One region of the Sporosarcina sp. E16_3 genome, then DNA from elsewhere that is predicted to be linked to it. Evidence: riboswitches for the same ligand, from Rfam matches in the RefSeq annotation. Region 1 holds a riboswitch; each other region holds the start of a gene.
The links. A riboswitch is a leader RNA that binds a small molecule or an ion and turns the genes downstream of it on or off. The one in region 1 is predicted to bind cobalamin.
Positions count from the first base shown of each region.

Region 2: linked by a shared signal. The riboswitch ahead of I2483_RS08785 (hypothetical protein) and the one ahead of I2483_RS05425 (ABC transporter substrate-binding protein) in region 1 are both predicted to bind cobalamin.
Region 3: linked by a shared signal. The riboswitch ahead of I2483_RS06040 (ribonucleoside-diphosphate reductase subunit alpha) and the one ahead of I2483_RS05425 (ABC transporter substrate-binding protein) in region 1 are both predicted to bind cobalamin.

Region 1 covers NZ_JADPRX010000005.1:81-8,353, reverse strand. The annotation lists gene cobS (adenosylcobinamide-GDP ribazoletransferase) at 1-393, opposite strand, end outside; gene I2483_RS05455 (cobyric acid synthase) at 390-1,226, opposite strand; gene I2483_RS05450 (bifunctional adenosylcobinamide kinase/adenosylcobinamide-phosphate guanylyltransferase) at 1,223-1,816, opposite strand; gene I2483_RS05445 (pyridoxal phosphate-dependent aminotransferase) at 1,798-2,877, opposite strand; gene cbiB (adenosylcobinamide-phosphate synthase CbiB) at 2,864-3,820, opposite strand; gene I2483_RS05435 (adenosylcobinamide amidohydrolase) at 3,820-5,292, opposite strand; gene I2483_RS05430 (iron chelate uptake ABC transporter family permease subunit) at 5,294-6,289, opposite strand; gene I2483_RS05425 (ABC transporter substrate-binding protein) at 6,282-7,244, opposite strand; cobalamin riboswitch at 7,364-7,548, opposite strand.
Region 2 covers NZ_JADPRX010000011.1:27,073-35,345, reverse strand. The annotation lists gene I2483_RS08795 (GTP-binding protein) at 1-1,519, opposite strand, end outside; gene I2483_RS08790 (hypothetical protein) at 1,640-1,816, shown strand; gene I2483_RS08785 (hypothetical protein) at 1,880-2,107, opposite strand; cobalamin riboswitch at 2,373-2,564, opposite strand; gene I2483_RS08780 (class I SAM-dependent methyltransferase) at 2,796-3,686, shown strand; gene I2483_RS08775 (MFS transporter) at 3,748-5,010, shown strand; gene I2483_RS08770 (CBS domain-containing protein) at 5,119-5,751, opposite strand; gene I2483_RS08765 (LytTR family DNA-binding domain-containing protein) at 5,986-6,630, shown strand; gene I2483_RS08760 (acetyl-CoA hydrolase/transferase family protein) at 6,756-8,273, shown strand.
Region 3 covers NZ_JADPRX010000006.1:10,834-19,106, forward strand. The annotation lists T-box leader at 1-87, opposite strand, end outside; gene I2483_RS06035 (hypothetical protein) at 171-401, shown strand; cobalamin riboswitch at 446-628, shown strand; gene I2483_RS06040 (ribonucleoside-diphosphate reductase subunit alpha) at 840-3,062, shown strand; gene I2483_RS06045 (flavodoxin) at 3,047-3,487, shown strand; gene I2483_RS06050 (ribonucleotide-diphosphate reductase subunit beta) at 3,442-4,503, shown strand; gene I2483_RS06055 (GNAT family N-acetyltransferase) at 4,711-5,244, opposite strand; gene ric (iron-sulfur cluster repair di-iron protein) at 5,571-6,269, shown strand; gene modA (molybdate ABC transporter substrate-binding protein) at 6,321-7,142, shown strand; gene modB (molybdate ABC transporter permease subunit) at 7,160-7,870, shown strand; gene I2483_RS06075 (ATP-binding cassette domain-containing protein) at 7,863-8,273, shown strand, end outside.

The DNA of each region.
Region 1 (8,273 bases):
CAGAATTTCATTAAACACAGCGATTTTCACGACGATTAGTAACACCAGAGCCATCGTGCCGAATGCACCAAGTCGCGGATCCTCTAGGATTTCAAGTCGTTTTTCGCGGTCTTTGTATGAAAAGAATGCATCTCCCGTATCCGCCCAGCCATCCAGGTGCAAACCACCAGTCAGTATAATCGCCGTCAAAACGATAAGTACCGACGCAAGAAGTGTACCGATATGCAAATAATTCACTAGAAGTTCTGACACACCGTACATCGCGAGCCCAATTGCCGCCCCAACGAAAGGAAGGGCCATATACATTGCCGTCACTTCTTTTCGGCCGAGTGGAAATTCTTTCCGCACCGGGATTGCAGTGAAAAATTGCATGGCTAACAACAATCCGTTCATTTCATCTCTCCGGATGGTGACAAAATTTCTTTCATCAGTGGCCAGTTGAGATGCGCCAAGACATGTTTTGCCCACGCATCGTAGACGTCGATTCCTGCAGGAGCTTTCATAACCGGCCGGTCCATATCTTCTTCTTCAATGCCATGATTTACTTTATAAGGGATAACGCCTGCCACTGGAATACCCGTGTAGGTTTCGATGAATTCAATACCTTCTTGGAATAAAGAAACGTCGCCATGGAATTTATTGATAATAATGGCTTTGACACGTCTTCGATGCTCGGGTGGTAAAAGTTGCAGCGTCCCAACGATTGATGCGATAGCACCACCGCGATCAATATCCGCAACCAAAACAGCAGGTACATCCGCAATTTCTGCCACGCGCATATTCACAATTTCTCTATCGTTGAGATTCACTTCTGCCGGACTTCCTGCACCTTCAATAATGACCGTTTCATACGTTTCCGCCAGTTTGGTAAGTGACGTTTTAATCGCTTCAACTCCGCGTGTGAAGAACTGTTCGCGATACGCCATTCCAGCTATTGGACCAAACTTCTTTCCGAAAAAAAGCACTTCCGATTTCATGTCCGCAACTGGTTTCAGCAATATTGGATTCATATAAATCGATGGCTTTGTTCTAGCAGCCTGTGCTTGAATGAATTGCGCACGACTCATTTCTTCGCCCTTTTCCGTTGTCGCTGAAAACCCGGACATATTTTGCGATTTGAAGGGGGTTACCCGCACGCCTTCGTCCGATAAAATGCGGCATAGCGCTGTACAAATCATCGTTTTTCCAGAGTCCGATGCTGTCCCTAAAACAATCAGCCCATTCATTGCGTCATCTCCTGCTGCTCGTTTTTCCATACGATTGGGATTCCATAATCCATTTCAATTGCTGTATCTGCTTTTTTGACAAGCGATTGGTGAATACGGCCGATCCATTTTCGGTAGATTTCCGTTTCAGCGTACTTTGACGGCAGTTCGTCTAGGACTTCATTCGAAACAATAACGAGGTGAGCGGCTTGTTTTAAAAGTGATTCGATTGTTAAGTACAACTGCATTTCCTTTTGCTCCATACAGCCCGCTTGTCCAATACAAGGTTCCCCTAAATCCCAACCTGTGTATAACTCATTCGCCAACCACGTCGTCAGGCAATCCCATAACACATAATCACCTGGTTGAATGGAGGGCACTAGCTTTTCCAGCTCGACGGGTTGTTCAAAGGTCGTCCAACTATCAGTGGAACGATCCGATTTATGACGTTCAATACGTGCCTGCATTTCTGAATCTGTTGCGACGCCGGAAGCAATGTAAACAAGCCGAGCCACGTTTTTCTGCACTTCATTAACAAGCAGCTTTTCTGCATAGGAACTTTTCCCGCTTCTAACGCCGCCACTTATGAACGTCAGTTTTCCGCGAACCATTGCGACAGCTCCTCCTTTAAAATGTTCATGGACACATCGTTTTTCATGCCAATGCGCAACCATCTGCCATCCATGCCACGGAAGTTTTGTGAATGACGGAGGACAATTCCGCGTGCGAGCATATCTTCATACAACTTATTCGAATCATGGTCAGAACCCAGTGTAAATGAAATGAAATTCGTAACGGAATTAGTAACAGCGCAACCATTGTCCGTTAAAAACTGCGTCATCCTTTCCCGTTCACTGTTACTATACTGAATCGCCTGTTCGCGGTATTGCTCTTCCTGTAAACACACCGCTCCAATTTCTGCGGCTAATCCGTTAACATTCCAATGCGGCGCAAGTGCTTTTATCTCCATAATAATCGATGGATTTGCCACAATATAACCAAGGCGTATTCCCGGAATGGCATACATTTTCGTCATAGAGCGAACGACAATGACGTGGGCATTACTTTTTATTTCTGCAATGAAGGATAGGGATTCATCAACGAAATCGATAAAAGCCTCGTCTAAAACGACGTCACAACCTACTTCAGCGCCGCGCTGTATAATTACGTTCAAGTCCGTCCGTTCAGGCATGACGCCAGTCGGATTGTTTGGTGTGCAAAGGTACAGAACGGATGCTGAAGTCATGGCTTTAAGAATTGCTTCCAGCGGCAATTGAAAGCCTTCACTTTCCGATGCAAAAACCCGAACAATCTCCACATCCTTCGCCAACAGCGTCGCTTCGTATTCGGAAAATGTCGGGTGCACGACAATCGCTCGCTTTGCACGATAACGCTCTGCAAGAAGTGCCAGCAGTTCCGCCGCCCCGTTTCCCGCGAATAAATAAGCAGTCGAAATGCCATGATAATCGGCCGCCGCTGATAGAAACGGCTCGCCTTGAGGATTTGGATATGCCTTAAGCTTAGCTAGTAAACTTGGCCACATCTCGGTAACTGAATCAGGAGGCCCCGCCGGATTGACATTTTCACTGAAATCCACTAGCTGTGTAGGCGGTTCAATGCCCAGTGTCGCGTAAACGTTGTGCGGATTTGCGCCATGTTCAGGTAGTTTCATAAAAAGCCACTCCAATCACAGTCATTACTAGCCAAAAAATAAACGCTGTCACATGCATCTGTGTAATGCTTTGTTTAATATGTATTGCGGTTAACGTGGTGTTGCCTGGACCAAACTCAGGTCTTTTCGATACGATTCCACGGTATGTACTTGTTCCGCCAAGCGTAACGCCGAGTTGCCAAGCGGTCGCTGCCTCTAAAAATCCGCTGTTCGGACTTGGATGTTTCCTTGCGTCTTTACTCCAGCCTGTAAAGCGTTTCCAAAAGGAAATTCCACTTTTATTTGGCGCATATAAAATGATTAGGAAACCCGTCACACGTGCTGGTATGAAATTCAAGATATCATCCGCACGGGCAGAAAATTTACCAAACTTCTCAAATCGTTCGTCTTTATAACCAATCATCGAATCCAGTGTATTCACTGCTTTGTACATCCACAGACCGGGTGCTCCCAGTAGAAATGCCCAAAATAATGGCGATGTAATGCCGTCCGCAATATTTTCTGACACGGTTTCAACAGTCCCGCGTACGATGCCACTTTCTTGTAGTTTATCGGTATCGCGACCGACAATCCATGACAACTTCGTTCGTGCTGCGGGTAGATCATTTGCGGCGAGCGGGCGATAAACGTCAAGTGCAGCGTCGCGTAAACTTTTTTGTGCCAGCCCTATAGCAATCAGAATTGATTCCACGCCAATACCTATATAGATATTGAATTTATAGGCAAAACCAACCACTGCAAAAACGATGCCCAACACAATCCCGACTGTGATGAAAAGTGTAGACGCCCCTTTTAACATGCGGAACCGCCCTTTATTCATAACGCTAGTCAATTTGGAAATGAACGTTCCAATCCAGCGGACCGGATGCGGCCATTTCGGCGGATCTCCAATCATTCTGTCCAGTAGAAAACCAATTGCGATGGCGATAAAATGTGCAGGTATCAAGTTGTCCACCCTTTCGCCTTTTTATAGGCACGGATTGCCCGTACAGTACAGTCATACACTCCGTGGCCAATCAATTTTCCGAGCGGGGTGATTGGACCTGCATATGGCAGGAATTCTCCTTGTTGTGTTGCCGCGATTAGTAGGCTGTCCGTCGATGTACCCGTTGCAATTGTGCCGGTGAGCGGATCTGTTATGGATTCCATTTGAAGTGCTTTGGTTTTCGCTTCGGTTGCAGTTATCATTGCTTGGATAAATGCTTCATCAGGTAGCTGCCCGTTGACGATAACCCATGTATTGATGGTCCCGACGCGAGGTTTCTGATCACGCGTGAGTGCTTGTGATACATCGACGGCATTGCCGACGCCAGCTGTTACCGCAATAAGAATTGTTCCGAAATCCCCTGTGTATTCCTCGACTTCAGCATGCTCCGTCGTGACCGCGGTCATCATACCGACCGTATCCGTCAGATGAAAACCTTGCTGTTCAAGGTAGGAAGTGTTTTCAGCTTTGACATCGTCTGCATTGTAATCAACATCAACATGCCGATTGACAAACGACCGATACCAGCCTGTTCCGGCATTATGAACGGCGGAGGAAATTGTTTTCAACGGGTATTTTGTTCGTAGTGCAACAAAGTCCGCAGCTATCGAAAAGTCTTCTTTTACAACGGTGAAAGGTTTAATTTCCTCTTTGGTATCCGGCAGAAGTGTAATTTGAGGTTTTGGCAATTCGGGATGAGGCTGTGATTTTATACGCGCACCGTACACAGATTGAATTGCCTCTTCCTTCACTACTTCTTGTGGGACACCTATTCTGGCAATCTGCCCTTTATCCATCAAGAGAAGCCGGTCGCAGTATAAAGAAGCCAAATTGATATCGTGGAACACCGAAATGACCGTCAGCCCTTTGTCGATTGCCTGCTGGCGAATCGTATCAAGTAATTGTTGCTGATGGGCGATGTCCAAGTGGTTCGTTGGTTCATCGAGCAATAAAATCGGAGCTTCCTGTGCGAGTGCCTGTGCAACAAAAACGCGTTGCTGTTCACCACCGGATAGCAGTTCTATCGAGTTGTCAGCATAGCGTGCGATTGACATACTATTTATGGCATTGGTGACAGCGCGCTCGTCTTCATCTGACCATGAGGAAAATAACCCCGATTGGTGTGGATAGCGGCCGAGTTCTACCGTTTCACGAACAGTGTGAGAAAATGCATGTGCATGGAGTTGTGGCAGGACGGCTACTTTTTTGGCGAATTCTTTTTGTGAATAGGTAGACGCGTCTTGCCCGTCGATTGTGACGGAACCCGTTTCCTTTGGGAGAATGCCTGATATGATTTTCAATAAAGTGGATTTACCACTGCCGTTGGGTCCAAGTATGCCGAGTACTTCGCCTTTATTGACAGTGAATGTTACTGATTTCACAATTGATTCTTTACCATAACCGCCGGAAACATTATCGACTGTTAACATGTCACATTCCCCCTTTCCTTCGTTGTTTATAGAAGATAAATGCAAATACGGGTGCACCGATAAACGCTGTGATGACACCTACTGGAAGTTCAGTTGGGGAAATGATTGTCCGTGCAATTAAATCGCAAATGATAAGCAACGTTGCGCCGTTCATGAACGATAATGTCAGGAGATGGCGATGATCAGATCCCCATAGGAGTCGCGTCATATGCGGAACGACTAGGCCGACAAAGCCAATTGTGCCGGACACCGCGACTGCAGAACCTGTCAGGATGGATCCACCAATCAAAATGGTAAACTTACGGCGTTTGACGTTGACACCTAAATGATGCGCCCGTTCTTCCCCGAACAGCATCGCATTTAATTCGCGGCGATTCAACCACAGCATGAACGAGCCGACGACGACGAATGGCAAGATCATTGTAATATAGCTCCAGCCCCTCATCGAAACACTGCCGAGCAGCCAACCAATAATTTGGCGTAGTTCTTCCCCTGTGAGCGCTATCATTAGTGATAATACAGAACCGAGGAACGAACCGAAAATTATTCCGGTCAAAATAATTGTTTCCATTCTCATTGCCCTATCAACGAGGCGTGCGAATCCGAGAACAAGGAACATTGTCAGTGCTGCACCAACCATACTGAATACAGGAAGCGTATATATGCCTAAAAACGGAATGGAAATACCAAAAAAGAGCGTCAAGACAGCACCTACCGAGGCGCCGGATGACACTCCGAGGGTATATGGATCAGCAAGCGGATTTTTCAGCAGCCCCTGGAAAGCAGCTCCTGAAATCGCGAGCGAGGCGCCGACAAGTCCTGCAAGCACGACACGCGGCATACGAATTTTCCACAAAATATTGGTAGCCGTTGCATCCGCTCCTGCATTCCATAACGTACTAATCGGTATTTTCACAGACCCGATTGACACACCGAGCCATACCGCCACTAGAAGTGCGGCGGCAGAAACGATGTAGGCAACGCTAGATTTACTCACCAAAAGCCTCTGGATAAATGGCTTTCGCTATTTCTTCAAGCCCTTCAGCAAGACGGGGGCCTGTACGGCTAGTTGTATTTTCATCAACTTGGATAACTGCTTTTTCTTTGATAGCTGTAATGGAATCAAAACCTGGACGTGCATACACATCTGCAACGGCCGTTTCGATGTAGTCGTACAACACAATAATTACATCAGGATTGCGGTTGACGATTTCTTCCGGATCCATCATGAACCAACCTTCCTGATCGGCAGCAATATTCTCCGCACCAATCATTTCAAGCATTTGATCCATAAATGTATTTTTACCTGGTGTGTAGATTTCTGGCGCAGGTGATGTTTCAACGAAAACTGTTTTTTTCTTTTCAACTGTTGCCGTTTTAGCTAGAACTTCTTCGACTTTTGCTTTCATGTCCGTAATGATTTTCTCAGCTTCTACTGTTTTACCAGTCGCTTGACCGATTGTTTCAATCGTAGTGTACGTTTCTTCAAAGTTTGCTGCGTTTTTCACAACAAAAACAGTAATTCCTGCGTCACGGATTTGCTGCAGTCCTGCCTCACCTGATCCAAGTCCGGATTCATGTGCAAAAACGATTTCAGGATTCATGGAAACGATTTTCTCAACGTTGAATTCCATACCGCCGATTTTCTCTTTTCCAAGTGCTTCTGCGGGATAATCATCGTAGTCATTGACGCCGACAACTTCAGCAGCAAGACCAAGTTCAAACAATATTTCCGTATTACTCGGCATCATCGAAACGATTGTTGCCGGTGCAGTTTTCAGGGTAATTTCATTGCCAACCGCATCTGTTAGCGTAATTGGAAAATCAGCTTTGACCTCTTCTACTTTCGGTGTTCCAGCTACTTCTGGCTTTTCTGTTGTTGCAGTTCCACATGCTGCGAGCAAGAATACTGCAAGAAATGCCGTTAATCCTAAATGCCAAATCTTTTTCATGTTGTTTTCCTCCTGTTTTATCCAAATAAAAATCCCCCGTAATTGCTACGGAGGAATAAGTTGAGTAAAAATCCGGACGTGCGGGGACGCCGATTTCCACTAATCCTATCCTCGTAGGGTACGTGTGATCCATAAAGGCAGGTCTCCTGGCTTGTGTTCAATACTAATCGCGTCTTCCCGGAAATTTTTCCAGTGACAATTTGCGACTAACTCACACTTACAGTGGCGGGACCGCGTCGGCATTGAACCGACTTCCCTTTTAACCCCGTTTTTAATGCGGGGCACCTTTATGTTTGGTATGTATTTTGTTCAACTTTCAGTATACTACAAATTTTTCTTGTGTCGATAGTGAAGGGAGATTTGTAGATTTAGATATGTTGAATTAAAGAATCCAGTTGAATCTGTTGTGTCGCTCGATGATGAGAGAGTATTAATTCGGAATGTAGATTGTGGATCGCTTGGCGCTTTGGGGATGTCTTTCGCTTGGAGCCTGGATTGACTCTTCGCATCCAGTCTCACGGCTCCGGCTACCCCTTTGCCGCGCCTGCGCTGGAGTGTACATTATTGAGAGAGAGTTGTAATTCGGGGTGTGGATTGTGAACGCTTGCCGCTTTGGGGATGCCTCTCGCCATGAGCCTGGATTAGCGCTTCGCATCCAGTCTCATGGCTTCGGCTACCCCTTTGCCGCGCCTGCGCTGGAGTGTACATTATTGAGAGACAGTTGTAATTCGGGGTGTGGATTGTGAACGCTTGCCGCTTTGGGATGCCTCTCGCCCTGAGCCTGGATTGGCGCTTCGCATCCAGTCTCACGGCTTCGGCTACCCCTTTGCCGCGCCTGCGCTAGAGTGTACATTATCGAGAGTTTTATTTTGAGATGTATAGACTGATATTATAATGTGATTACTATTTGATATTAATTTCATTAAAGAAAGACGCAATACGAGCTACAGGTCTTATCCCCGACAATGAAATGCGCTTTCTAAGATAGACCATCTAGCGAAGGCGCGTCTTCGTGGTAGCCGGAGCGAT
Region 2 (8,273 bases), on a different contig from region 1:
AAGTGGCCTCTCTAAAGTCACCGCCAGACGTGTACTCGTTATGGCTTCGTCCCGTCAGTAACGTTACTTTGACATCTGTGAGGGCTGAGCCGGTTAATAAACCATGATGCTCGCGTTCGAATAAATGGCTGCGTACTACGTTTTGATGACCGATAAGTAAATCGTTTGCATGGCAAACGTTGTTAAACTGTATGCCACTACTTCTTTCAGCTGGTTCGATTAAAAGATGGACTTCCGCGTAATGCCTTAAGGGCTCAAAATGACCATAACCCGTTACGGTCGTTTCAATGGTTTCCTTATACAGTATTTTAGGTTCGCCGAAAGAAACTTGAATCGAAAAACGCTCGTTAACAATTTGTTGGAGTACTTCAAGCTGGATGACGCCCATAACATGGACATGAATTTCTTGAAAGTGTTCATCCCAGAAGACGCGCAAAGAAGGATCTTCCGCATCGAGCAGGTTAAAGCATCGAAGCACTTCTTTGACATGGATGGAAGCGTCGAAAATCACTTTCGACTTAAGGGTAGGAATCATGTCAAAGGCGGCCTTTTCTTTTAGTGCTCCAACACCGTCACCAATGGATGCTTGGGTTAATCCAGTAACGGCGAACAGTTCACCAGCCTGAACATGGTCGATTGCTTTGAACTTATTACCGTTATAGACGCGTATCTGTGTCACTTTCTCCTTATAATCACCATAGTTTACTTCGTCTCTGACACTTAGCGTACCGTTTAATGATTTAAGGAAAGTGACCCTGTTACCACTGTCATCATGGCGGATTTTATAGACCTGTGCAGCAAAATCACTGTCATCCTCGTAAGAAGTTGCTGTCAATACATCGAGTTTCTCGAAAAATGCCATGACACCGATATCCTTAAGTGCAGAACCACTGGATAGGGGGAAGACTTTATTGTCGCTAATCATTTCCTTTAATGTTGCAAGCCATAAGTCCTTGTCATAACCTGATTCCATATAGGTTTCCAGCAGTTCTTCATCACGTTCTGCGATAAATTCAATGAGTTCCTCTTGCATGATACCTTCATTGAATGAGGATGTAAGGTCACAGATATCTTCCGATAGATTGGTGCGAATTTCATGGAGTACGCTTTCAATGTCTGTTCCTTCACGATCTGTTTTATTGATAAAAAAGAACGTAGGCACTTGATGTTTACGGAGCAGCTGCCAGACGGTTTCTGTGTGACCTTCCACGCCGTCGCTTGCGCTAATTATAATAATGGCATAGTCCATCACTTGAATGGCGCGTTCCATCTCAGGAGAAAAGTCGACGTGCCCAGGTGTGTCGATAATGTAGTAGGTGGATCCGTTATAAGAAATGGATGCCTGGTCTGCAAAAACCGTAATTCCTCTTTCTTTCTCGATTGTATGGCTATCGAGAAAGGTGTCTTTATGGTCCACGCGGCCTCTTTGTTTAATACTTTTTGTGTGATAAAGCAGTTGTTCAGAAAAAGTTGTTTTTCCTGCATCTACGTGCGCAAGTATGCCAATTGTTTTATACATGTCGTCGCTCCAGTCCATTTCTTGCTACTATCTTTAGTATAGCAAATCTGAATTGGGCGAATGACACTAAATTGATGGTATACTGTATAGACAAACTTAGTGTGAAGGAGGAATCAGATTATGAAATATTCAAGAACGAAAATGGAGAAGCTTGTGAAGAACGATCCAGAGCTTTCAAAACGTCTGAAACAGATAATGGGCGAGCTTGACCTGGAGAAAAGTTTCGCGTTAAAAGCTTTGTATCATGCGGATGTAAAAGATGGTGGAAACCATCAAAGAAATTATCAGGAACTGTAAATACATTAAAAGCGTGGGAAGTCTATCATGACTGCCACGCTTTTTTTGATGTTTACTTTTAGATTAATCTTCTGATGAACCGATTACTTCGTGTTTGATTTCATCGAATGCTTTTTGGAGATTACGTGAATAAAGGCTTTTTTCCTCTTCATTTATAGTCGTTGTTTTTCCGATTTGTTCTTCATAATAGGACTGGGTTGAAGACAGTGATTGTGATTCGCTTATGATGAGGTTTGTCATTAAGACGTGTTTGAATGCGTCCAGATAATATTCTTTTGTTCCAAGTTTCATTGGCTAAAATCCCTTTCTTTTATGAAAATAAAAAAGCATCTTCCTAGTAAAACGTTAGGAAGATGCTAGTATGCGTAAATTTGTATGGTCGCTTGTTGCCGTAACGAATGGTTCGTAAACAGAAGAACACTATTGAGTGCATAGTGAAAGAAGAGGTATTGAGTCCTCTTATGGTTCTTTCTGATTACGTTCTTTCGTACGGCGGCTTTTACAAGTAATTGCTCGATCATAGCCGCACTTAACACCTCCTATCCGCGTAGGGTATTGGTGTGTACTGAAATAGGCAGGTCTCCTGGCTCATGATCTTCACGTTCTTTTCCCTTCCCATTCGTAACGAACAGTGGATTTGAAAAGAGCACTCCCATTTACAGTTGCGGGACAGCGTCGGTTTTCCACCGAACTTCCCTTTTAAGCTTTTATACGAATGTAAAAAAGAACCTAATTTCTACACGTTATTCAGTTGTTCTTTTACTATAGCATAGATATAGGTGCCGTGAATGAGTTTGTAAATCTTGCGGGAATCAATTAAAACGCTAAGAAAAGAAGGGTTCCAAGATTAAAAACAAAAAAAGTATAGACGAATAAATGGTATAGATAGTAAGAAGAGGAGAGAATTGGGTACCTGATGCTTGCGTAAAAAAGGGGAACTAGGAGACTTTGGCGAAAAGAACTTTAGAAAGACATTTGGGTGGAGGTCGTTCACCTAAGTGTTCACATAAAACGAGGTGCATATATGAAAGACCACGCGATTACAACTATTGTAGAGTGTATGGCGTCCAATGTTGATATGGGCATCATTCAGCAAATTCAAACGGAGCATCGTCTTAAGCTTGTTGAGTTTTGGGGAATCAAAGAAGGAGGTAATGTTTTAGAAATCGGTTGTGGTCAAGGCGATACGACGGCTGCGTTAGCGTATATCGTCGGAGAAAAAGGCTTTGTTCACGGGATAGATATTGCGTCTCCAGATTACGGTGCCCCGATAACAGTTGGTGATTCCGCCCGTTATTTAAAGCAGTCGAAGTTAGGAAAACAGCTTGAAATGGAGTTTAATGTTGACGTTTTAGCAGTGGAAATAGATTTTCCCGAAAATAGTTTTGACTATATTGTTTTCTCACATTGTTCCTGGTACTTAAAATCATTTGAGGAACTAGAGGGGATAGTAAAGAAGGTTAGAAAATGGGGCAAGACATTATGTTTTGCTGAGTGGGATTCAAGAATTCAAATGATTGAGCAATACCCACATTTTCTGGCTGTGCTTATTCAATCCCAGTATGAGTGTTTCAAAGAAAGTAGTCTTTCGAATGTGCGTACACTGTTTACGCCAGCGGATGTTAAACGTGCCGTAGAAAACGTGGGCTGGACAATTACAAATGAACAATCTATTCATTCGACCCAACTGCAAGATGCGAAATGGGAAATTGCTATGACGTTAGCTGATTACAAAGAGGAGATTAATAATCTTGTTGATTTGCCTGGAAAACTTAAGTCACTTATCCAATCTGAAGTGATGTTGTTGGAAGAAGCGCAAAAGAATCATGCGATTAAACCGTTGTCCACATACGTATTTATCGCAGAATAATTAGGTTTTAATTTTTCCTTATAATATACCGTACGTATGTAGTGAAAGGGGGAATGAGGGTGTGAAGAAGTACAGTAAAGAGGAGAACAGCTGGATTTTCTATGATTGGGCGAACTCTGCGTATTCGATTATTATTACGACAGCGGTATTCCCGCTTTACTACAAGGCGGTTGCGACGGATGCAGGCGTGAGTATGTCGAATTCGACTGCCTATCTGGGGTATACGGTTGCTATTGCGACATTCATACTGGCGATGATTGGACCTCTTTTAGGAACGATTGCCGACTATGAAGGATTAAAGAAGAAGTTCTTTCAATTCTTTTTCCTTATGGGGACAGCCGCGACGCTTTCATTGGCATTCGTGCCAAACGGGAACTGGTTATGGTTATTAATCATTTACACCATCACCGCCGTCGGTTTTCATGGGGCGAATATATTTTACGATGCATTCTTAGTGGATGTTACGCCGGAAGAGCGGATGAACAAGATATCTGCACGGGGCTTTGGACTTGGGTATATCGGGAGCACGATTCCGTTCATCATCAGCATTGCTATCATTTTGTTGGCTGATAGAGGAGTTATTCCGCTCACAACGTCTACTGCTAGTAGGATAGCCTTCGTAATTACAGCAATTTGGTGGTTCATGTTCACAATTCCGATGGTCAAAAATGTTCACCAGATCCATGGCATTAAGCGTGAACCAAATATGCTAGTAAGCAGTTTTAGACGTCTTGGCGGTACATTTAAAGAAATCCGTAAATACAGGACAGTGTTTTTATTTTTATTGGCTTATTTCTTTTATATAGACGGAGTTGGAACAATTATTTCAATGTCCACGGCTTACGGATCGGATTTAGGAATTAGTGCAACAAACCTTCTTATTATTTTGTTTGTCACACAGGTTGTGGCGGCACCTTTCGCGATTCTTTATGGTAAATTGGCGCAGAAGTTTACGGGGAAAAAGATGTTATACGTAGGAATTTGCGTCTATATCATTGTTTGTATTTATGCGTTTTTTATGAAAACAACGATGGACTTCTGGGTATTGGCGATGCTTGTTGCGACGTCGCAAGGCGGTATTCAAGCGCTAAGCCGTTCGTATTTTGCGAGGCTTGTACCAAAAGAAAAGTCGAATGAGTTTTTCGGCTTCTATAATATTTTTGGTAAATTTGCCTCGGTCATGGGACCTTTACTAGTAGGGGTGACTGCACAACTGACAGGAAGCTCCGCGTACGGGGTATTCAGCCTGGTTATTCTGTTCATTATCGGGATCATTATTCTCTCGCGGGTGCCTGAACCTGATGTGAAAACAACGATGACATGATAAAACCGAAAAGCGTTGCACACATTCTACAATGTGTGCAACGCTTTTCGGTTTATCCCACATTAACGGGCAGTAGAACCCCCACTGATTGAAGATTAACTTTATCTCTCAATCAGCTTTTTCGATTTTATCTACTTGCAGAATCCTGAAACCGCCTTTTTCAAGTTTTTCGGTTAGTTTTTCGATTTCTGCATCCGTCTTGCCGCTTTCAAGTGTAATGACTACTCTTCGAGCGAGAACGGAACCATTATCGAGCGTGAACATACCTTCAATGTTTTCACCGCGTAACGTTTTCGTCAGTTTTTCAATCATACCTTTAGCTTCAGTTGAAGAAATTGTAAGATTGATTCCCCCTGTTTTTAATCCGAAGGCATCTTCCAACACACTTTCAACTTTATTATGCGTTAATATCCCAACGAGTTTCCCGCTTTCTACAACGCTTAAAAAAGGTAGTGACTTGATTTCGATGAGTGCACTTAAAAAAGATGAACGTTCTGTTATGAATGTATCTTGATGCTTCAGCAAATGGTCGATTTTAGAATTCTCATCTCCATTGTCTTCGTACAGATATTCAATCAAATGAACTTTATAAATCATCCCTTTATAGAAGTCTTCATTGTCAACAACGGGAATACATCTATATCCACTCATTTTGATTTGATCCAGCACTTCTCTCACGGTTTGATTGGTATTTACTGTAGCAACATCAAGTCGCTCTAAAAGTAGGTCTCTAACATGCATGCTTTTTCCCCCTCATTATTTAGGTCACTATTATCACAATTTTTAGTCTATGATAGTATTTAGTATAATCAAGATGTAGGAAGTTGTACAATTAATTATACAACAAATCGCGTTAAACTCGATGTACATTGGCTTCAAAGGCGGTTATCATTTTTTTTGTATAAAGTCAGTATCTAGTATAATAGAATGTACAACATAGGATTAAATTGTGAAATGAGCAAAAGGGGTCAAAAAATGGAGAACTTAAGTCTCGGTGCACTATTGGATGTTATTGGTGAAGTATTTTCGGATGAAATTTCTATAGCTGTGTCAAATACAGAAGAGTACCTTTATTATCGTCCCAGCAAGCGGGTTGATTTAAAAATTAGACCGGGCGACCCCGTGAAGGAAGGGACTATTGCGCAGAAGGCAATTTCCCAGAAACAAAAAATGTCGGAGTTCATCAACCGTGATGTGTTCGGTGTCGCTTATCATGGGATGGCTGTTCCATTTTATGATGGTGATGTATTGGAGGGCTGTGTAACTGCAATTTATCCAGCATATACAGACGGAAAATCTGTCGTTACCGTTAAGACGCATGATGGATGGATTCCTGTCCCGTTCACGGGCGTAAAATATGTCGAAGTGAAAGATCGAAAAACGTATGTAGTGGCAGAAGGGTTTTCTGGGACTCATAAAAACACGTTACAGGAATTTGAATATTTGTTGCCGCGCGAGTCGTTTGTAAGATGCCATCGTTCTTATATTGTCAATGTTCATCACGTCAAGGGGATTTATCCTGATACGCACTCGACTTTTGTTTTGGAAATGGACAATGGAACAAGAATTCCAGTCAGCCAATCGTATTCAAGTTACTTTCGTAAACTCTTAGGTTTTTAATTATGCTGCTTCAACCGAGTATATGCGTGCTTTACCCATTAATTCCTTGTCCAGCACCTAATTTCTCATTCATGTAAGTGCTTAAGTTAAAATTAACTAAAAGTTATGAATTGGGGCGTTTAGGGATGGGAAGTCATATGGATCGGATTAAAAACGTTCAATTGAGAGACGTCGTTGTCTCACCAGAAGAGGCGGCGTCTTGGATTGAAGACGGTATGACACTAGGGTTAAGTGGATTTACACGTGCGGGTGACGCGAAGGCCGTTCCGCTAGCATTGGTGAAACGCGCGGAAACGGAAACGTTCAAAGTGAATGTATTTACGGGCGCATCGTTAGGGTCTGATATCGATCGCCTGTTTGCTGAAGCTAATATTATAAATAAAAGATTACCATTCCAAGCCGATCCGACAATGCGGAAAATGATTAATGACGGTGAACTTTTATTTGTGGATCACCATTTGTCGCATACAGCAGAACTTATTCGTGCGGAAGTCGTCGAGCCAATTGACTTCGCGATTTTGGAAGCGGTTTCAATCACGGAGGACGGAATGATGATTCCAACGACCTCTGTCGGCAACTCATTGACGTTCGCACAGCATGCAAAAGCAATCATTATTGAAATTAATATGGCGCAGTCTATGCAATTGGAAGGGCTGCATGATTTATACGATCCAGGCAAACAGGGTGAAAGGTCGCCAATCCAGTTAATGAAAGTAGATGACCGGATTGGCACGATTGGCATTCCAATTGACATGACAAAGGTGAAAGGAATCGTTTTCACGAATCAACTGGATTCTCCATCTACGATTGTAGCGCCGGATCAAGAAACGGAAATTATGGCAGAGCATTTATTAACGTTCCTTCGTACTGAGATTCAAGCGGGTCGGTTAACTAAAAATTTAGCACCGCTACAGTCAGGGATTGGATCGGTAGCGAATGCAGTTCTTCACGGAATGATCAATTCAGAGTTTAAGGATTTAGAAATATATTCTGAAGTACTACAGGACTCTGTGTTCGATTTGATCGATGCTGGAAAGGTTCGTTTTGCTTCTTGTGCTTCAATTACATTATCTGAAGAGAAGATGGATCACGTCTTTAATAACTTTGAAAAGTATCGAGATAAGCTTATCATGCGTCCGCAGGAGATTTCGAATCATCCGGAAATTATCCGTCGTCTCGGCCTGATATCCATCAATACCTCGCTTGAACTCGATATCTACGGCAACGTCAATTCGACGCATGTTTCTGGTACGAAAATGATGAACGGCATCGGTGGCTCAGGCGACTTTGCCCGCAATGCACGTCTTGCTATTTTCGTTACGAAGTCAGTGGCAAAAGGCGGCAATATTTCAAGTATCGTCCCGTTCGTTTCGCATGTTGACCATACAGAGCATGATGTTGACATCATTGTGACAGAGCAAGGCTATGCAGATTTACGCGGACTTGCTCCAAGGGAACGTGTTGAACTCATTATTGAACGTTGCGCACACCCGATGTACCGCGAGCAACTTCGTGCATATTACGAAGAGGCGCTTGAAAGAGGCGGGCAAACGCCACATGTTTTGGAAAAAGCATTCTCTTGGCATACGAATTTAGCGAAGAACGGCACGATGCGCGAGCATGTTGAAGAGTTGATTTATTAA
Region 3 (8,273 bases), on a different contig from region 1:
GGTTCACAAGCATTCTTCACTGGGCTCCCACCGCCCCCAGTTCGCTGAAAAAGAATCGATTGCTACTCTCTTCATCACAGATATTGTAATTGAATGTAGCAAATGAAGGGTTAAGTGTCAACTGAAAGACAGATATTACTGGTGATTTAGAATAGTTCGGAAGTGTATTTATGTTTCTGTGTAGAACACATTATATAGTATTGAACGACATGATAGATCTGCTTGATCTATCGGAGAGGCATTATGCAAAAAAAATGGATTTTAAAAAACTGTTCATAACTTTCACGTCATCTGCAACAATGACGATGATGGCGGTCAAAGCGACTAGGGAGAATGACTGTGGATATGTGGATAAGCTGTTGATTGTCGAACAAGCGGATTTTCTACCTATTTACGTCTAGAACACAACATGTTAGGGTATACAGAGAGAAACAGACACAACATATAGTATTGAACGATAGAATGGTACCGATATTGGTTTAAAAGGGAATCCGGAAAAACCGGAGCTGCCCCCGCAACTGTAAGCGCCGACGACCGCCGTATGAGCCACTGTGGAAAACTCCATGGGAAGGCTAGGTGGGTAGATTGAAGCGCTAGCCAGGAGACCTGCCTTTCATCGTCAAGCAACACTTTCTTCGGGGGTTGAGAGTGGAAGCGAACGGGATACCGTCTACCTTTTTTACTCGAAGATTACCCGCGGCCCCATTTTGTTTCCGACAACTAACCCATGAGTGATGGCTCTACCGAAACAGGTGAAGCTATCACTCATTTATATTGAAAAACGTAAAATAGCTAGCGTCTGCACATGATTCATCTACATATGGGAGGAGACAATAATTATGACAACTACAACTATAAAGACTGGCATTGATCAGTTACTAGATAAACTACAAAATGAATTTGGAGCAAAGGAAATAATGCCCCTTATTACTGCAAGTGATCGCTGGCAGCAAAAACACGCTGAGGGGACTGAGTCGGAGTGGGCGAAGGCGATGACATTAGAATCGCTTAGCAATCTAGATGAGGCGACAACGTATTGGACGTTTGTTGCTGCACGTATCCACCTCTGGGACGTTTACAATCGTCAAGAAAAGCTTCGCGGTGCAAAAGTCTATACGGACTTTGCTGAAAACGTTGCACGTCTAGTCGAGCAGGGATTATACACACCCGTCTTGACGGAAAAGTATTCCCGCGAAGATCTTGTCACTCTCGGCAATCTAATTGAACCAGAACGGGACAAGCTATTCACATATATTGGACTAAAAACACTTATGGACCGTTATGTCGCTGTTGACTTTAGCAAACAATCGGTTGAACTTCCGCAAGAGCGCTGGCTTGTCATCGCGATGACATTGATGCAAGACGAGACAACTAACCGGCTTGAAAAAGTGGCGGAATCCTACTGGGCGATGAGCAGCCTCTATATGACGGTTGCAACACCGACGTTGTCGAATGCTGGAAAACCACATGGCCAGTTGTCAAGTTGCTTTATCGACACGGTCGACGATTCTTTGCAAGGCATCTATGACAGCAATACGGATATCGCTAACTTGTCGAAGTACGGTGGCGGCATTGGTGTTTACATGGGGAAAGTCCGCAGTCGTGGCTCGTCCATTCGTGGATTTAAAGGCGCATCAAGTGGTGTACTTCCATGGATTAAACAGTTGAACAACACAGCAGTAAGCGTTGACCAACTTGGTCAGCGACAAGGTGCGATTGCCGTTTATCTCGATGTTTGGCACAAAGATATTTTCACGTTCCTTGACCTGAAATTGAACAACGGAGACGACCGCTTGCGCGCACATGATATTTTCACGGGCGTCTGTCTTCCTGATATTTATATGGAACAAGTCGATGCACGTGGAGACTGGCATTTGTTCGATCCGCATGAAGTTCGGACAATCATGGGCTATTCACTAGAGGACTTTTACGATGAAACAAAAGGTGCGGGTTCGTTCCGTGAGAAATACGAAGAGTGTGTCAATAATCCGGAGCTCAGCCGTGAAATCGTTCCTGCAATCGATCTTATGAAACGGATTATGCGCAGCCAATTGGAAACGGGAACTCCGTACATGTTTTATCGTGATGAAGTAAACCGTGCGAATGCCAATAAACATGAAGGCATGATTTATTCGTCGAATCTTTGTACAGAAATTACTCAAAATATGAGCGCGACTGAATTCGAGTCTGTTACGCTCGAAGACGATATCGTTGTCACGCGTTCAAAACCAGGCGATTTCGTTGTCTGTAACTTATCATCTATCAACCTTGGACGAGCAGTTCCAGCAAGCGTTTTGGAAAGACTCATTACAATCCAAGTACGTATGCTTGATAACGTCATCGATCTTAATAAAATACCAGTCGTCCAAGCGCAGCGAACTAACGCGCGTTACCGTGGAATTGGTCTAGGGACATTTGGCTGGCACCATTTGCTTGCTCTGCAAAACATTCAATGGGAATCAAACGAAGCAGTGGATTACGCTGATAAATTATATGAGAAGATCGCTTATTTGACGATTAAAGCATCAATGGAACTAGCTTCGGAAAAAGGATCTTACCCATTATATGAAGGATCTGAATGGCAGTCCGGTGTTTATTTCGAAAACAAGAACTATGATTCCAAGGAATGGCGTGAACTGCGTATCGACGTTGCAACAAACGGTATGCGAAATGGCTATTTGATGGCAATTGCACCAAATAGCTCGACGTCTATTATCGCAGGATCAACTGCATCAATCGATCCGGTTTTCAAACCGTTTTATCATGAAGAAAAGAAAGATTATAAGCTTCCGGTAGTTGCACCTGATCTTAATCACAACACGTACGACGTTTACCGTCGTTCCGCTTATATCGTCGATCAACGTTGGTCAATCAAACAAAACGCAGCAAGACAGCGTCATATCGACCAAGCAATTTCATTCAACATCTATGTTCCGAATTCAATTCGCGCATCTGTACTGCTTGAACTTCATTTGCAAGCATGGAAGTCTGGCATGAAAACAACGTATTATACACGTTCAACTGCGACGGATATTGAAGAGTGTGAATGGTGTCATTCTTAATCGTCTACGCATCGTGGAGCGGAAACACGCAGGAAGTTGCTGAAATAATTGAAGAAACGCTAGTTGCAGAAAATATAGCTGTTACAACGTATCGAATTGGCGGCGGCGTCATTCCGAACCCCCGCAATTTTGATGCGATGATTTTCGGGTCATTCACGTGGGAGCAGGGTTCAACGCCTGACGAAGTAAAAGACTTTGTAGCGGATGTGGGGTATAAACCGGATAATGTCTACGTCTTTGGAACGGGTGATACCCAATTTGGCGGCGATGCATTATTCTGCCACGCAGCGGTGAAGTTAGCGCGGTTTTACGCATCCCCTTATGAGCCGCTTAAAATCGAACAAAGCCCACGTGGCATACAGCAAGAAAAAGTAATCGAATGGTCGAAGGGAGTCATCAGACATTGGAAAAACTTAAACGAGTGAAGGTCCTAGAACCTGCACATCCAAACAAATCAACGGCTATTTTCGGTGGGGAAGCGAGTGGTATCCTCAACTGGAACGACATCGCACATCCGCATTTCTATACACTACGTCAACAAATTCGTTCACTATTCTGGACGGCCAATGAAGTCGATATGACACAAGACGTCAAGCAATTCTCGTCGCTGACAAAGCCAGAACAAGACGCATTTCTTAAAATCATTGGCTTGCTCGCGACACTTGACGGACCACAGACGACAATCGCTTTGAAAATGGCAGATTACACAACCGATCCTTCTGTTAAATCAATTATGGCTACAATCGCCGATCAGGAAAGTGAACATAATCACAGTTATGCTTATGTACTTTCATCGGTTACAACACTTAATAAGCAAATGGCTTCCTTTGAAATGGGCCGCTCAGACGAAGTGCTGTTAAAACGGAATGAGCGCATTGTAGAAGTCTACAACGACTTCGCCGAGCGTCCGACAATTGAATCAGCATTGAAAGCGATGGTCTATACGACGCTGCTTGAAGGGCTATTTTTCTATAGTGGGTTTGCATTCTTCTACAATCTCGCACGCAATCAGAAAATGGTCGGTACTTCGACAATGATTTCGTATATTAATCGTGATGAATTGCAACATGGTAAAGCAATTAGTGACATATTCCGTGCAGCACTTGCAGAAAATCCTAATTATAATACAGATGAATTCACGGAATGGATTTACGATCAGTTCAAACATTCGGTTGAACAGGAAGTCATCTGGAGCCGTTATGTACTTGCAGATATTGAAGGTATCGACCTTGCCGAAATGGAAGGGTATGTGAAATATCGCGCGAACAAAATGCTTCGCATGCTCGGACTTAGTGAAATTTATCCCGAGTTCACTGACAACCCAATGAAATGGATTCGTGCATATGTCGACAGTTTCGACGATACAAAAACCGACTTCTTCGAACAATCTTCACGGCAGTATGTTAAAACAAGTGATTTAAATGGCTTTGATGATTTGTGAATAAAAAAAGCACACAACATGAGTTGTGTGCTTTTTTACGATTAATTAGTTTGAAATGAAGATTCCCTTCAAATCCTTAGTAGTATGGCGAAAAATGCATTGTACCATTTCCTGACACAATTTGTGCCCTTCGAATTGTGGCAGCAGCTGGTACCACATACCGATTTAAAAAGGACACACTAAACACTCTCCAGGGGAGTATAGGCACTAAAAAAGTAATCCCATCACTAGTGTGTTGTAATAAACACCATCAATTAACGTATCTTTTAAAATGAGGCCTTCTTTTTTAAATCCAAGTTTTTCATACAATTCAATAGCTAGATTATTATCTTCTCTAGTGACGAGACTAATTTTGTTAGTGACTCCGTTTGAGGCTGCCCACTGGATTAGTTGTTCCATCATTTTTCGGCCTAATCCTTGCCCGGTAAACTGTGCGCTAATAACAATACCTAACGTTCCGACATGCTTAATTCTATTCTTCTGGCTAGAGTTAATAGATGCAATGCTTATAATTTCATTATTTATGGTTGCTAGTAAAATAATGGAGTTTTGTTCCAGTCGTGTAGATTCTAGAAACACTTTATACGTTTCTGCTTCCTGATTAAATTCATTTTTCCCGAATGAAAGAAAGTCTGTTTCTCCGCCTACGACATTATAGAAATCAATCATATGTTGGGCATGTTCTGTAGTCGCCTCTGTTATCATTACTTCATCGCCATCTTTTAAATGGAATTTCATCATTACCCTCAGCTACTTTCTAGTTTGAATGGCTACCAAAGTTTGATAGTACCTCAAGTGAAACAATGGAGTCTACTTATTGAAAAAATCAATCTCTATATATTCGGCACTACTTATTTGGAGTTAACTGGGTCTCCCGTATAGCGAACAAATCTAGCGACTAAGCGGCATTGGAAGAACATTCTAGTTGTTAAGTGCCGACTATATAGTTTATCCAAAGACAGATTCCCCCCGAAATAGGGCAAACCCTACTACATACATTAATTCCTGTCTTGTATACTTTTACTGGGAATAGGTCCCGGTAAAATGGAGATTAGGAGGAAACTATAATGAGTCAATTAACACTTGATACACAAGTTTGCGATATCGTCACGGTGCTCCCTAAAAGTGCAGATTTATTTAGATGTCTGCGCATCGACTTTTGCTGTGGAGGAAAAATAGCTTTAAAAGATGCTGCAGAAGAACGAAAACTTAACCCAGAAGACGTTTTAAATAGCATCAAGGAAATGGAAAAGACATGGGGGAAACAGGGTGAAGTGGACCCGATATCATTCGATTCAAAAACGCTTGTTGCCTATATTCAAAGAAGGTATCACGGTGGACTGCGGGATGAGTTTTCACTCCTTGCACCGTACATTACGAAAGTTTCCCGTGTTCACGGGGAAAATCAACCGCATCTCCTTCGTGTCCAAGAAATCTTCAAAAAATTACGTAGCGAACTCCTTGACCATACGGCAGATGAAGACGAGATTGTCTTCCCGCTCATTCTAATATTTTTAGAGAATCCAACACTTGAACTAAAAGAGAAAGTTAAACCATATATTTTGGAACTCGAGAGAGAGCATGAGAATGCCGGGGAATTATTAGCTGAATTACGCGATCTCACAAATAACTTCATGCCTCCAGATGGTGCGTGCGGAACATATAGACTCGTATACGCACGTCTTGCACAACTCGAAAAAGATACATTTGATCATGTTCATCTCGAAAATAACAATTTATTTGACCGTGTGCGGGCCGCACTTTGATTTACTAAAGAATACGCTTTATAAAACCACCTCATGAGGTGGTTTTTTTGCATGGAACCATTCCACTATGTCCGTTATGATAGAAGAAAAGGGGTTTGGGATAAAATGAGACGACTCTTATTAGTTATTACCATCCTGCTTATGCTAATCCTTGCGTCATGCACAAAATCAGAGGCTGACGAAAAAATAGAAATCCTTGTGGCGGCAGCTTCAAGTATGACGCCGGCGCTAACTGAAATTGCAACTGAATTTGAAAAAGTCAACAAAGGTATTCAGGTCACGTTCACTTTCGGTTCGTCTGGTAAGCTTGCACAACAAATCAAAAATGGTGCACCCGTCGATGTTTTCATTTCCGCAAGTAGTTCGGACATGGACACGCTTGAAGTGGATAAAAAAATTGAATCGGACACGCGAATAGACATCACTAGCAATACGTTAGTTGTTATTCGCCAAAAAAATGGAGATAATTCACTGTTGAATGAAGAGAATCCGTTTACGTCCAAAATCGACCACTTTGCCATCGGTAACCCAGACACTGTTCCGGCAGGTGTTTACGCAAAAGAAGCGCTCACAAAACTTGGAGAATGGGAAACACTTGAACCGAAACTTGTCTTCGGCAAGGATGTCCGCCAAGTATTAACCTTTGTGGAGACAGGTAATGCCGAGATGGGCATAGTTTTCACAAGTGATGCCCACTCGTCTAATAAAGTAGAAGTTATCTCGGAAATAGATCCAAAATTGCATTCATCAGCTGTCTATCCCGGTGCACTAATCACCGCGACAAAACAGCCGAAAGCAGCTAGCGCTTTCCTTGACTATATGAAGACACCAGAAGTACAAAAAATACTAGTAGATTACGGATTTACAAACTAAAAGGAGGAACACCGCCAATGGGAGAAATCAGTTACGGGCCGCTCATACTATCTATTAAAGTTGCAGCCATAGCGACAATCATTGTTTTTCTCACAGGCACGTTCCTGGCACGCATATTTGCACGGAGAAATTTCTTTGGGAAGACAATCATTGAAGCGTTTTTCCTATTACCACTTGTATTACCGCCCACCGTCGTTGGATTCGGACTACTGATTTTATTCGGCAAGGATCAGCTACTTGGGAGATGGTTATATGAATACGCACATCTTCAAATCGTATTCTCCTGGATTGGAGCCGTTATCGCTTCGACCGTAGTCGCTTTTCCACTCATGTATCAAAGTGCGTCAGCTGCATTCAAACAAGTCGACGGAAAATTGGAGGCAGCGGCACATACACTAGGTGCTTCAAAATGGCGCGTCTTCCGCACAATCACATTACCGCTAGCCTGGCCGGGTTTACTTGCGGGCTTCGTCCTTACATTCGCCCGAGCACTCGGCGAGTTTGGAGCGACGCTGATGATTGCAGGCTATATCCCTGGTCGAACAGATACCATTCCCATGGCCATCTACTTTGCGGTTGAAGCCGGTGATATGCAAACAGCAACATTTTGGGTGTTTATTATCGTCGCACTTGGATTTTCCACAATTCTCTGGCTAAGTTGGTGGTCGAATCAGAACTTGCGGCGTTTCACTGTGAAAAGGAAAGGGGGAGCTCCTCGTAATGTTTGACGCACATCTTATTAAAGATTTGCCGGATTTTAAAATCGATGTGGCGATTAAAGCGGCTAAAGGGGAAGTGGGCGTCTTATTTGGACCATCCGGTTCTGGAAAGACTACATGTCTAGATATGATTGCTGGTCTTACTCTACCAAACTCAGGCCATATCCGTATGGGGGAAAACACTTACTTTTCATCCAACCAAAAGCCATGTCCAACTGAAAAACGAAGTGTTGGATATGTCATGCAGGACTATGCGTTATTCCCTCATATGACTACAGAAAAAAATGTTCAGTATGGTATGAAGTCTGTACAGAAATCCGAAAAAGCACTTGCGCTGCTCGATCAATTCGGAATAAGTCATCTGCGAAATGCCTATCCCCATGAAATGTCTGGAGGGGAAAAACAGCGAACT